2 linked regions of the Bradyrhizobium diazoefficiens genome follow. The protein of the gene in region 2 interacts with the protein of the main gene of each other region in a pairwise test. Links are inferred from orthologs where the notes say so. Each region holds a gene or a part of one and is shown on either strand. Other genes may lie near its edges.

What was found. The genes of interacting proteins can lie anywhere in the genome.
Region 1: the proteins of hflC (region 2) and ftsH interact in binary tests that used the Escherichia coli proteins (3 or more experiments, as listed by UniProt). The link is inferred for Bradyrhizobium diazoefficiens from one-to-one orthologs.

What each region holds. Positions count from the first base shown.
Region 1 is NZ_CP067102.1:6,845,181-6,851,467, forward strand. The notes cover bases 2,396-5,380. They hold ftsH (ATP-dependent zinc metalloprotease FtsH), read right to left. Parts: upstream 4,857-5,380; coding sequence 2,934-4,856; downstream 2,396-2,933. Other genes in these bases: JJC00_RS31860 (DUF3052 family protein), read right to left, coding at 2,502-2,921; tilS (tRNA lysidine(34) synthetase TilS), read right to left, coding at 5,122-5,380. Also shown: JJC00_RS31850 (hypothetical protein), read left to right, coding at 1-910; JJC00_RS31855 (hypothetical protein), read left to right, coding at 907-2,367; more of tilS, read right to left, coding at 5,381-6,237. UniProt on the Escherichia coli protein: Acts as a processive, ATP-dependent zinc metallopeptidase for both cytoplasmic and membrane proteins. Plays a role in the quality control of integral membrane proteins.
Region 2 is NZ_CP067102.1:6,308,910-6,316,506, forward strand. What follows is about bases 2,874-5,872. They hold hflC (protease modulator HflC), read right to left. Parts: upstream 4,822-5,872; coding sequence 3,925-4,821; downstream 2,874-3,924. Other genes in these bases: JJC00_RS29330 (Do family serine endopeptidase), read right to left, coding at 2,874-3,503; JJC00_RS29335 (DUF2065 domain-containing protein), read right to left, coding at 3,647-3,853; hflK (FtsH protease activity modulator HflK), read right to left, coding at 4,818-5,872. Outside these bases: tRNA (adenosine(37)-N6)-dimethylallyltransferase MiaA, read right to left, coding at 5-946; phosphoserine phosphatase SerB, read left to right, coding at 958-1,863; more of JJC00_RS29330, read right to left, coding at 2,004-2,873; more of hflK, read right to left, coding at 5,873-5,954; JJC00_RS29350 (dihydrofolate reductase), read right to left, coding at 6,115-6,630; JJC00_RS29355 (GNAT family N-acetyltransferase), read right to left, coding at 6,630-7,109; JJC00_RS29360 (thymidylate synthase), read right to left, coding at 7,115-7,597.

The sequences.
Region 1 (6,287 bases), 540 kb from region 2 along the record:
GCTGATCGGCCCGATGGCGCTGGACGCAATCTGGACTCTCGATTCCGGCAAGCAGATCCGGCTGCTCGCGCGCTGGTTCCTGTTCGGCGTCGCCGCGATGGCAGCCGCCTGCGTCACGCCCTATGGCTGGCGCACGCTGCTGGGCGCCACCAACATCCTCAATCTCGGCGAGCTGCTGTCGGTCATCTCGGAATGGATGCCGGCGAATTTCGCCTCGTTCTCCGCGTTCGAAGGCGCGATCCTCGGCCTCATCGCGATCGGCCTGTTTCGTGGCCTGACGCTGTCGCCGCCGCGCATCCTCCTGATCCTGCTTTTCACCTGGATGGGGCTTACCCATGTCAGGAGCATCGAGGCCTTTGCCTTCCTGGTGCCGCTGGCGCTCGCCAAGCCGCTGGGTGAAAAATCACCGCTGCCGCAGGCTGACGCGCAAGCCGTCCAGAGCACGCCGGCGCGCTATGTCACGGTTATGGGTGCACTGATGATCGCAGCCGCGACCTGGACCTCGACCTCGATCTACATGTCGCATCACCGCTTCACCTTCACGATGGGCCAGACGCCAGTGGCCGCCGTCGACCTGCTCCGAGAGCGCAAGGCGCAGCGCATCTTCAACGCCTACCAGTTCGGCGGCTATCTGATCTCGCGCGACATCCCCGTCTTCGTCGACGGCCGCGCCGAGCTCTACGGCGAGAAGTTCGTGATGGACTTCTTCAAGGCCACCGAGGGCAAGAAGCCCGAGCTGCTGCCGCGCCTGCTGGACGAATACAAGATCGACGCGACGCTGCTGGGAGCCGACACGCCGGGACCGCAAATCCTGGACCACATCAAGGGCTGGAAGCGGCTCTATGCCGACGACATCGCCGTGATCCATGTGCGGGATGGCGAGCCGGCGGCGGCGCCGGCCAAGCCATGACCATCGCGGCCAGCCTTCCAATCGCGCGGGCCCGGCGCAATCTGGCGCCGCTGTGCGTCGCGGCTGCGATCTTTCTGCTGCTGCTGGTGAGTGGCGACAGCCTGCTGCACGATCCTGATACACTCTGGCAGATCAAGGTCGGCGGGTGGATCCTCGATCATCGCGCCGTGCCCTGGACCGACTTCTATTCGCTGACGCGCCAGGGTGATGTGTGGCTTTCGACCTCATGGCTATCGCAAGTGCTGCTCGCGACCGCCTATTCGCATTGGGGATGGGCCGGCCCCGTCGTGCTGACCGCGGCCGCGATCGCGCTGGCGATGGGATTGCTGCTGACCTTCCTGCAACGGCAACTCGACCTGCCCTATGCGCTGGTGTTCTGCCTGCTGGCGATGACGCTGGCGGCGCCGCATCTACTGGCCCGACCGCATGTGCTGGCCCTGCCGGTCATGGTTGCCTGGACCGGCGCCTTGATGGCCGCGGCCGACCGCGGCCGCGCGCCGTCGTTCCTGCTGCTGCCACTGATGGTGCTGTGGGCCAACCTTCACGGCGGCTTCGTGCTTGGACTCGCCTGGATCGGCGCAATCGGCCTCGAGGCGCTCTGGCGCGCCGCGCCGTCGCGCCGGCTGCCGCTTGCGCTGCGCTGGGCCGCGTTCGGGCTCGGAGCGCTGGCGGCGAGTTGCTGCACGCCCTATGGCCTGGACACGCTGCTCGGTGCCGCCCGCATCCTCAGCCTCGGCAAATCGTTCTCCGTCATCGCCGAATGGCGCCCGGCCGATTTCAGCTCGTTCAGCCCGTTCGCGGGTGCGCTGCTCGGATTGCTCGGTCTCGCGCTCACGCGTGGGCTGATGCTGTCGCCGCCGCGCGTGCTGCTGATCCTCGGCGCGACCTGGATGGCGCTGGCGCATGTCCGCAGCATCGAGACCTTCGGCGTGCTCGTTCCTCTGGTGCTCGCGCAGCCGCTGAGCGGCTGGTTCAGGCCCATCTCTGATGCGCCGCGCAGCTTGCGGATGACCCCAGGCGCCCCGGCGGCGCTGGCCGCGGTGGCGATCGTGCTTGCGACCGCAAGCGCGACCGCGACCTTTGCAGGCCGTCATGTCTTCGAATTCTCCACGGTACAGACGCCGGTTGCGGCAGTCGACGTGCTGGCTGAGCGCAAGGCCGCGCGCGTCTTCAATTCCTACGGTTTTGGCGGCTACCTGATCGTCCGCGACATCAGGCCTTTCGTCGACGGACGGTCGGAGCTCTACGGCGAAAAATTCCTGATGGACTATTTTGCCGCCGAAGACGGCCGCGACGTCTCCGGCCTGCTGCGCATGCTCGACGACAACAGGATCGACGCAACGCTGCTGACGCCGGATTCGCCTGCGGCCCAGATCCTGGATCACATCAAGGGCTGGAAGCGGGTCTATGCCGACAAGGTCGCGGTGGTCCATGTGCGGGATGATGGGGCGTGGTGAAGCAGCGGGGGCTGCGGCGAAGTGAGATATCGTAGGGTGGGCAAAGCGACAGCGTGCCCACCACTTTCGTCACGAATGCCGAGAGATGGTGGGCACGGCGCTTTCGCGCCTTCGCCCACCCTACGAGAGCAGTGCTATTTCGTTGGCTTCGCGCGGTCCTTGACGGGGATCACGAGCTTCAGGCCGGACCAGACGTCGTCGACGGCGCAGATCTTGATATCGACGAGGCCGCCCGCGCGCGCGGTCTCGCGTACCAATGCTTCGGTGACATCAGTCGCGACCCCGGACGCTTTCTTGGGCCAGGATGCCCAGATCATTCCATTGGGCGCGATCGCCTTGCGGTAGCTGCGCAGTTTTGCAGCGAGGCCTTTGGTCTCGGCTGCGAAGAGATGCACCATGTCGAGCGGCGGCTTGGCGGTCTTGGCAATGATCACACCGTCAGGAAGTTCGCCGACGACATCGCGATAGGGCGCCGCAAGACCATCCACGAAAATACAAAAGCCCGGCTTGATGCCGAGCTTTTGCACAATCGGTTTGCCGGAAGTGCCGGCCATGAGACGCGGACGTTACGCCTGCGGCTGCGGCTCCAGGCCGGGATCCGGATCGGGCCGCGGGCGCGACTTGCCGGCCGGGGGCACGGCCGAGGCGCGCGGCGTGGCCGGCTCGAGCACGGACTCGCGGTTCGGCTTCTTGCCCTTGAGCAGATCGACGATCTCGTCACCGGAGAGCGTTTCGAACTCGAGCAGGCCCTTGGCCAGCGCTTCGAGGTCACCGTGCTTCTCGGTGAGAATGCGGGTCGCTTCCTTGTAGCCTTCCTCGACCAGACGGCGGATCTCGGAGTCGATCTTCTGGACGGTCGCCTCGGAGGCGTTCTGCGTCCGCGAGACCGACATGCCGAGGAAGACCTCGTCCTGGTTCTCGCCGTAGGAGACGGTGCCGAGTTCTTCCGACAGGCCCCAGCGCGTCACCATCATGCGGGCAAGGCGGGTCGCCTGCTCGATGTCGGAGGCCGCACCAGAGGTCACCTTCTCGCGGCCGAAGATCAGCTCTTCGGCGACGCGGCCGCCCATCATGATGGCGAGGCGCGAGGTCATCTGCTCCAGAGACATCGACAGCTTGTCGCGCTCGGGGAGCTGCATGACCATGCCAAGCGCACGGCCGCGCGGGATGATGGTCGCCTTGTGGATCGGATCGGTCGCGGGCACGTTGAGGCCGACGATGGCGTGGCCGCCCTCGTGATAGGCCGTCAAGAGCTTCTCTTCCTCGGTCATGACGAGCGACTTGCGCTCGGCGCCCATCATCACCTTGTCCTTGGCTTCCTCGAACTCGGCCTGGGTCACCATGCGCTTGTTGCGGCGCGCAGCGGTCAATGCGGCTTCGTTGACGAGGTTCATCAGGTCGGCGCCGGAGAAGCCCGGGGTGCCGCGCGCGATGGTCTTGAGGTTGATATCCGGCGCCAAGGGCACCTTGCGGACGTGAACCTTGAGGATCTGCTCGCGGCCGACGACGTCGGGGTTCGGCACCACGACCTGGCGGTCGAAGCGGCCCGGACGCAGCAGCGCGGGATCGAGCACGTCGGGACGGTTGGTCGCGGCGATCAGGATCACGCCCTCGTTCGCCTCGAAGCCGTCCATCTCGACCAGCAGCTGGTTCAGCGTCTGCTCGCGCTCGTCATTGCCGCCGCCGAGGCCGGCGCCACGGTGACGACCGACGGCATCGATTTCGTCGATGAAGATGATGCAGGGCGCGTTCTTCTTGGCCTGCTCGAACATGTCGCGGACGCGGCTGGCGCCGACGCCGACGAACATCTCGACGAAGTCCGAACCGGAGATGGTGAAGAACGGCACGTTGGCTTCGCCCGCGACCGCACGCGCGATCAGGGTCTTACCGGTGCCGGGAGGGCCGACCAGCAGCACGCCGCGCGGAATGCGGCCGCCGAGGCGCTGGAATTTGCCGGGGTCGCGCAGGAATTCGACGATCTCCTGCAGGTCCTGCTTGGCCTCGTCCACGCCGGCGACGTCCTCGAAGGTGACGCGGCCATGGGCCTCGGTCAGCATCTTCGCGCGCGACTTGCCAAAGCCCATCGCCTTGCCGGCGCCGCCTTGCATCTGCCGCGACAGGAAGATCCAGACGCCGATCAGCGCGATGAAGGGCAGCCAGGAGACCAGCAGCGACACGAACCACGGCACGTTGTCGCCGGGCGGCTTCGCGGTGATCTGCACCTTGCTGTCGTACAGGCGCTTCACCAGCGTCGGGTCGTTCGGCGCATAGGTCTGGAAGCTGGAGCCGTTGGTGAAGGTGCCGTGGATATCAGGCCCCTGGATCACGACGTCGCGGACTCGGCCCTGGTCAACTTCGCTCAAGAGCTGCGAGAAAGCGATATCCTGCGAGGAAGCCCGCTGGCCCGGATTCTGGAAGAGCGTGAACAACGCCAACAGCAGCAAAACAATGATGACCCAGAGGGCGAAATTGCGCAGATTGGCGTTCATCGATCTTCCTTCGTGGTCGCGCGGATCGCGGCCTCATCCTTGGGCAACTAGAGAAAATCCCCAAGGAATCCTCTCGGTTAGACGCATACAATTTAGGTGCCGCCCCGGTCGCTGCCAAGGGAACGAGATGGGACTATTTAGCCCATCTTAGATCGATTCCCGCTGAAATAATGGCGCCCTGGCCGGGGTTTTTCCTGCCTGGTTAAGGTGTCCTGACGGCGGGCCGTCGAAACGGCCGGTGTCATGATGCGCCCTCATCCGCCCTTCAAGCCCCTTCACGTCTTCCTGGGGACCGTCGGGCCGGCGCAGGCGCGATGTGGATACGCCCCCCGGCAAGACTGATCAAGGCTCCCGCCAGGGTCTGCTTCAGGATGGCACGGCCATTTGCAGGTGCACGGGAGCGAGCCGCCATGTCCTGATCGCGAATGTCCTGATCGTGCATGCCCTGATCGCGCATGGCCTGATCGAGCGCGGCCAGCAGGGTCTCGACTTTGGCGAGTTCCGCCGGCCCCTCGTGCCCGAGCGCGTCGATGGCCCGCAGCAAGAGCCGGAGCCGGACTTCTTCCGGCAGGGTCGCGAAGGCCGCGGCCTCGAAACTGCGAACGCCCGGCTGCAGCGCATCGCCGCGATCCCGCAAACGGAGGAAGCGCTCGGCGCCGTCGGTCAGCACCTCGACCGCCGCGTTGGCCCGGGCGAGCCGCGCCGATAGTCTCACCAGCGTGCGTGCATCGCCGCCCTCGGCTGCGAGCTGCGGCAGCAGCGCCCGCAACCGCGGCCGCGTGAAGGCCGCATCGCGATTGGTCGGATCGTCGGCAAACCCGATCCTGGCCCGCTTCAGGGTCGCGACGAGCTGCGATTTCGGCACGTCGAGCAGCGGTCGCGCCAGCACGATTCCGTCGCGCGTCGTGAGGCGCGACATCGCCGACAGCCCGGCAATGCCGCTGCCGCGGAGCAGCCGCATCAACAGGGTCTCGGCCTGGTCGTCGCGGGTATGGGCGGTCAGCACATGGCTCGCGCCGGCCGAGCGCGCGGCCTGCGCGAGCAGGCGGTAGCGGGCTTCGCGCGCGGCGGCCGGCAATCCTGTTGCAGGCTTTGGACCGCGCCAGCGCAGGGTCCGGTGCGCCAGTCCGAGCTCGACGGCGAGCCGTTTGACCTCACGCGCCTCGCGCGCCGCCTCCGCCCGCAGGCCATGATCGACGGTGACGACGGTGAGCTCCGGGCCGCGCGCGAGGCTGCGCCGCCAGCGCGCCGCGAGCCACATCAGCGCGACCGAATCGGGCCCGCCGGAGACCGCGAGCACCAGCGCCGGCGCGCTCTTGAGCTCGGCGAAGAGCTGCTTCGCCGCGCGTGCCGAGATCGGAGAATTGTCGTCGTCTGACATGACGCTATAATTTAGCGCAGCGCCATCCGCGTTGTCAGGCTCAAACGCCG
Region 2 (7,597 bases):
CACGTCAGCGGGGGGTCCGGGCCGCGTTAGCGGCGCCCGTGAGCCATCCCTTGGCCTCCGCCGGCTTCACCCACTCGAATTCGGGAAGCTGGTGCCGGAACCAGGTGAATTGGCGCTTGGCGTAGTGGCGGGTGTCGGCGCGGCCGATCGTGGCGGCCTCCTCCAGGCTGAGCTCACCGCGCAGATGCCGGATCAGGGCTGGCACGCCGTGGGCCTTCATGGCCGGCAGCAGCGGATCGAGGTTGCGGGCAGCAAGCTGCTCGACCTCGGTCAGGGCGCCCGCGCCCAGCATGGCGTCGAAACGGGCATCGATGCGCGCATAGAGCTCGTCGCGTTCGGGCGCGAGAAACACCGCGCGAAAACTGTCCTTTGGCAGCAGCGGTGGCTGGCCCTCGTGGTGCCAGTCGAGCAGCGAGCGCCCGGTCGCCTCGACCACTTCCAGCGCGCGCGCAATTCTCGTGCGGTCGCGCAGGTTCAATCGTTCGGCCGCACGCGGGTCGCGACGCGCGAGTTCCGCATGCAGCGCCTCGACGCCGTTCCGCTCCAGCCGCGCGCGGACGCCCTCGCGCACTTCGGCGAGGATCGGCGGCACCACGGAAAGACCCGCCGTCAACGCCTTGAAATACAGCCCGGTGCCGCCGATGAAGATCGGCAGCCGACCCTCGGCCTTCGCTTCTTCCAGCATCTTCGCCGCATCGGCAACCCAGGCGCCCGCCGAAAAATTCACGGCCGCATCGACGTGGCCATAGAGGCGATGCGGAACGCGCGCCTCCTCATCAGGCGTGGGGCGCGCGGTGATGACGCTGAGGTCGCGATAGACCTGCATGGAATCGGCATTGATGACGATGCCGCCCACGCTCTGCGCGAGCTCCAACGCCAGCGCCGACTTGCCGCTGGCGGTCGGGCCTGCGATAAGCACGGCCTTGCTCGAATGCCTCTCGCTCACGAAAACCTCAAATGTCCCTCGTCGCCACGCTGATCTGCAATCCCGCCAATCCCGCGCTCGATTCCACCATCGTCGACGGCGCTCGCGCCGTGCTGCCACAAGCAACACCCGCGCACTGGCTGTTCGACGGGGTTGCGGTTGACATTCCCTTCGGCGCCGACAGTAACCTCGCAGGCGACCGTCACGCCATCGAAGAGCGGTTGCGCGAGATCCGCGGTGACCTGCCCATCGACATTGTCGTGCAGCCAGTCGGCTTCCGGCGCAAGAAGCTTTTTCTCGCCGATATGGATTCCACCATGATTGGTCAGGAATGCATTGACGAGCTCGCCGATCTCGTCGGGATGAAGGCTCATGTAGCGACCATCACTGAACGCGCGATGCGTGGCGAGATCGAGTTCGAGCCGGCGCTGCGCGAGCGCGTCGCGCTGCTGAAGGATCTCCCCGCCAGCGTCGTCGACGAGGTGCTGGCCAAGCGCATTACGCTCACCCCGGGCGGCCGCGAATTGGTCGCGACCATGCGCGCCCACGGCGCCTATACCTGCCTCGTCTCCGGCGGCTTCACCCTGTTCACGCGCGCAGTCGCCGCCAAACTCGGCTTCCAGGAGAACCGCGCCAACGAGCTCGTCGTGCGCGACAGCAAGTTCACCGGCGAGGTGAAGGAGCCGATCCTGGGCCGCGCGGCCAAGCTGGCGACGCTGGTGGACCTGATGGAATCGTTCGATCTCGATGACGTTGACTCGGTCGTCGTCGGCGACGGCGCCAACGACCTCGCGATGATCCAGGCGGCGGGGCTGGGCGTGGCGTATCACGCGAAGCCGGCGGTGGCGGCAGCGGCGGCTGCGCGGATCGACCATGGCGATCTCACAGCGCTGCTTTATGCGCAGGGGTATCGGCGGGACGAATTCGTAGAGGGGTAGCCTCCTCTCCGCTGTCATCACCCGCGAAAAGCGGGTGATCCAGTATTCCAGAGGCGGCAGTGCTTGAACCGAGAAGCCGCGGCGTGCTGGGCCCCGGTCAAGCCGGGGCATGACAGTGAGTGTGGGGCTAAGAACGTCCCTTACTGCACGCTCAGCGCCACAAACCGCAGCTCGCCGTCACCATTCGAGACCAGCAGCAGCACGGACTTCTTGCCGTCCTTCTTGAGCTGGTCCACGCGCTTCTGGATGTCGGCGCCGCTAGCGACTGCTTCCTGCGCGACTTCGACGATGACGTCGCCGGCGGAGAGCCGCTTCTCGGCGGCGTCCGAACTGGCGTCGACATTGGTGACGACCACGCCCTTGACGGTGTCCTTGATCTTGTAACGCGTGCGCAGATCCTTGTTCAGCACGGCGAGATCGAGGCCGAGCGCCTTCTGCGTCACCAGCTTCTCAGGCGGCGGCTCGTCGGTCTTGACAGCGGCCTGCACCTTTTCGGGATCCTGCAGGCGACCGAGCGTGACCTTCTTGGTCTGCTCCTCGCCCTTGCGGATGATGACGACGTCGACCTCCTTGCCGACCGCGGTGTCGGCGACGACGCGAGACAGGTCCTTCGGATCCTTGACGTCCTTGCCGTCGAACTTGACGACGACGTCGCCCGGTTCGATGCCGGCCGGCTTGGCCGGGCCCTTGTCGTCGATGCCGGCCACCAGCGCGCCGCGCGCCGGCTTGATGTTCAAGCTCTCGGCGATCTCGTCGGTGACGCCCTGGATGCGCACGCCAAGCCAGCCGCGGCGCAATTCGCCGAACTGGCGGAGCTGGTCGACGACGCCCGCGACCGTCTTCGACGGCACGGCGAAGCCGATGCCGATCGAGCCGCCGGAGGGCGAGATGATCAGGGTGTTGACGCCGATGACGTCGCCTTCGAGGTTGAACAGCGGGCCGCCGGAATTGCCGCGGTTGATGGCGGCGTCGGTCTGGATGTAGCTGTCATAGGGGCCCGAGGAGATGTCGCGGTTCTTGGCCGAGACGATGCCCGCGGTCACCGTGCCGCCGAGGCTGAAGGGGTTGCCGATCGCGACCACCCAGTCACCCAAACGCAGCTTGTCCGAGTCGCCGAACTTCACCGAGACGAGCGGCTTCGACGGCTTGAACTTCAAGACGGCGAGGTCGGTCTTCTTGTCGACGCCGACCAGCTCGGCCTTGATCTTGGTGCCGTCGTTGAGGATGACGTTGATCTCGTCTGCATCCGCGATGACGTGGTTGTTGGTCACCACGACGCCGGAGGTGTCGATGATGAAGCCGCTTCCGAGCGAGTTGGTCTTGCGCGGCGGGCCGGCGCCGTTATCGCCGCCCTTGCTGCCGCCGCCGGGACCTTTGCGGTTCTTGAAGAAGTCGTCGAAGAATTCCTCGAAGGGCGAGCCGGGCGGCAATTGCGGCATGGTGTTGCTGCCGCCGCCCTTGGCCTCGACGGTTTGCGAGGTCGAGATGTTGACGACCGCGTCGATCACCTTTTCGGCGACGTCGGCGATGCCCTCCGGTCCGCGCGCATGCGCCGGCGAGCCGAACACGCCGAAAGCGCCGACGGCGAGCGCCGCCAGCCCTAAGCGCAAGCGGGTCTGGGCAATGATGGCTGCGGTCATTGTAATCTCCAGAGAATAGGATTCGGCCTCAAGACTGCGCTCGAACGGGGGCACGGCGCAAGCGCGGAGCTTAACGGGTTTCAAGATCCGGATAATACGGCGAAAACCCGCCTCTCGCCTTCACTTTGGCGTTGGCGCGACAGCTAGATCGGGCGTCGCATCACCCAGATCAGGATCAGGCCGGCGACGGCCGAGCCGATCCCGACCGCCCGCAGGATATTGTCCGGCGTGGCAATGGCGCTCTTCATGGCCTTGCGCATCCAGTTTGGACTGGCCGCGAACATCAAGCCTTCCAGCACGAACAGAATGCCTAAGCCGATGAGGAAGTCGGCGAACGCAATGGACCTCATCGGATTGGAACCTCCCGTGGTGCTGTTCTTGTCTGGACGAAGGGCGGCCAAACCTGCCGTCCTTGTCTAGCTTACGGTTTCGCCGGCGTCTCGGTCGCCGTCTTGCCGGACGGGTTACCAAAATACCGGAAGAAATCCGAGTCCGGCCGCAGCAGGAAGCGGGTGTCGTCCTTCTTCAGCCCGGTCTCGTAGGCCGTCATCGACCGGTAGAACGCGAAGAAGTCAGCATCCTTGCCATAGGCTTCGGCAAAGAGACGGTTGCGCTCGGCGTCACCCACGCCGCGCGTCTGCTCGGCCTGCGAGTTGGCTTCGGCAATAATCACCGTCACATCACGGTCGGCCTTGGAGCGGATCTCCTGCGCCTTCTGGCCGCCCTGTGCACGGAATTCGGCCGCTTCCCGCTGACGCTCGGACTTCATCCGGTCGTACACCGCCTGGCTGTTCTGCTCCGGCAGGTCGGCACGGCGAATGCGGACGTCGACGACCTCGATACCGTAACCGCCGGCCTCGTGGTCGAGCTGCTCGCGGATGCGCCCCATCAGCCTCTCGCGCTCATCACGCACTACGGCGATGAAGTTGACCTCACCGAGCACGCGGCGCAACGCCGCGTTCAACAGCGAGGTGAGCTGGAGGTTCGCGGCCTGGATCGAGCCGACGCTCTGGTAGAAGCGTAGCGCGTCCTTGATGCGGTAGCGCGCAAAGGCGTCGACCACGAGCCGCTTCTGGTCGGAGGCAATGACCTCCTGCGACGGGTTCTCGAGATCGAGGATCCGCTTGTCGATGTTGATCACGGAGTTCCAGGGCGCCTTGAAGTGCAGCCCGGGATCGGTGACGACGTCCACCGGCTTGCCGAATTGCAGCACGATGGTCTGCTCGGTCTGCTGCACCGTGAACAACGACATGTAGCCGACAATCACGACCAGAAGCGCCGCAAGCAGCGCAACGATGCCTGTAACCGGAGACCTCATCTTGTGCCTCCGCTCGGCTGCTGGCCTGTCGTCGTCGGCCTCTTGGCCGACAATTCATTCAGCGGCAGATAGGGCACGACGCCCTGGCCCGAGGAGCTTCCGTCGTAGATCAGCTTGTCCGATCCGCCGAGCACGCGCTCCATGGTCTCCAGATAGATCCGTTCACGCGTCACGTCGGGCGCCTTCTTGTATTCCTCATACACCTTCAGGAAGCGCGAGCTCTGGCCCTTGGCCTCGGCGACCGCCTGCTCCTTGTAGCCTTCGGCGGCCTGCAGGATCCGCGCCGCGTTGCCGCGCGCTTCCGGCACGATCTTGTTGGCATAGGTCTGCGCTTCGTTCTGCAACTGCTCGAGGTTGGCGCGCGCCGCCTGCACGTCGCGGAACGCATCGATCACCTGCGCCGGCGGATCGACCTTCTGCATCTGCACCTGGGTGATCTGGATGCCGGCGCCGTAGCCATCGAGCGTCTTCTGCATCAAATCCTGCACGGTGGTTTCGGTCTGCGTCCGCGCCCCGGTCAGGATCGGCTGGATGTCAGAGCGGCCGATCACCTCGCGCATCGCGCTTTCGGCGACCGCCTTCACGGTGCCCTCGGGGTTTTGGATGTTGAACAGGAAGTTGCCGACGCCGTTGGGCTTGATGCGCCACAGCACGGTGAAGTCGACATCGACGATGTTCTCGTCGCCGGTCAGCATCAGGCTCTCTTCCGGCACGTCACGGATCGAGCGGCCGCGGCGGGCCGGATCGTCGATCAGGGTCATGCCGATGGAAATGGTGGACACGCGCAGAGCCTTCGGCAGCAGCACGGTCTCGATCGGATAGGGCAGATGATAGTTCAGGCCCGGATCCACGGTGCGCACATGCTTGCCGAAGCGCAGCACGACTCCCTGCTCTTCAGACTGCACGCGGAAGAAGCCCGACAACAGCCAGAGTGCGATGATGATCAGCAGGATCAGCGTGATGCCTATGCCGGAGAAATAGCCACCGGGCATGATCTGCTGCAGCCGGTCCTGGCCGCGCCGCAGAAGGTCCTCCAGATCCGGCGGCCTCGGCCCGACGGGTTGCGGGCCTGAGCCCCATGGTCCCTTCGGACCCGAGCCCCACGGGCCACCGCCCTGATTCTTCCACGGCATTCGACGCTCTCCTCGGCAGACCGGGACTAGAACTTAAGCCGGCCCGCATTGTCCGGTCCGGCTTTATAGGGGACCGAAAGGGCCCTTACAACGCAAGCCTGACCGACCCACGAGCTATGCTCGGGGGCGGAAAAGTCAATGTAAACATTGGCGAATGCAGTTAATAGGACGGCCGCCGACGATATGTCACATAGGAGAAGTCGGCGCTGTCGTCCGGTCCGGCCGGATGGCGGACGCGGCTCGTTTCGTCCCACTGCGCCCTGTCGATCCTAAAATGCGTGTCGCCGTCGGGCCGCGCATGCACTTCCGTGATCTCGAGGCGGTCAGCGCGATCGAGCCATTGCCGGTAGATCTCGGCGCCGCCGATCACCGCGATCTCGGCGACCGAACGCCGCAGGGCATCACCAAGCGCAACCGCGCCCGCGTCCGTGGCCGATGTCGTGACGACAGCGCCGGCGGCGCGGTAGTCCGCATCGCGCGTGATCACGATGTTGGTGCGGCCCCGCAGCGGCCGGCGCCCGGGCAGGGATTCAAAGGTCTTGCGGCCCATGATCACGGGTTTGCCGATGGTGAGCGCCTTGAAGCGCGCCATGTCGGATTTCAATCGCCACGGGATCGCGTTGCCGGCACCGATGACGCCGTTCTCCGCAATCGCGACGACGAAGACGATCTCCATCAGGACCCCGCAAGCCGCGTCAGTGCAGGACCGCTGACACGACACAGCGTCCAATCGTCCAGCATCACGGCGCCGAGCGATTTGTAGAACGCGATCGACGGCGCGTTCCAGTCGAGCACCGCCCATTGCAGGCGCGACCAGCCATTGTCGACGCATTCCTTCGCCAGATAGACCAGCAGCGCCTTGCCGATGCCTTTGCCCCGATGCGACGGCCGCACATATAAATCTTCGAGATAGATGCCGTGGCGGCCGCTGAAGGTCGAGAAATTCAGGAACCACACCGCAAAGCCGACGGGCTCGCCGTTCCACTCGGCAATCGCACAAAACAGCCGTGGATCGTTACCGAACAAGGCGACCGCAATCATCGCTTCGGTCGCCTCGACCTCATGCGAGAGCTTTTCGTACACGGCGAGCTCGCGGACGAAATCGAGGACAAGCCCGGCTTCGCCAGGACGCGCGCGGCGAATGCTCAGCGACATCGGTGCTAAACCGCGACTTCCGCCTTGATATGCGGATGCGGATCGTAGCCGACGAGCTCGAAATCCTCGTAACGGAAGGAGAAGATGTCCTTCACGTCGGGATTGATCCGCATCACCGGCAGCGCGCGCGGCGCACGCGTGAGCTGCAGCCGCGCCTGCTCCAGATGGTTGGAATAGAGATGGGTGTCGCCGAACGAATGCACGAAATCGCCGGGCTTCAGGCCGGTGACCTGCGCCACCATCATGGTGAGCAGCGCGTAGGACGCGATATTGAAGGGCACGCCGAGGAATACGTCCGCCGAGCGCTGATAGAGCTGGCACGACAGCTTGCCGCTGGCGACATAGAACTGGAACAGGCAATGACAGGGCGGCAGCGCCATCTTGTCGACTTCGGCCGGATTCCACGCCGAGACGATCAGGCGGCGCGAGTCCGGATTGCGCTTGATCATGTCGACGACGTCAGCGATCTGGTCGATGCTGCGGCCGTC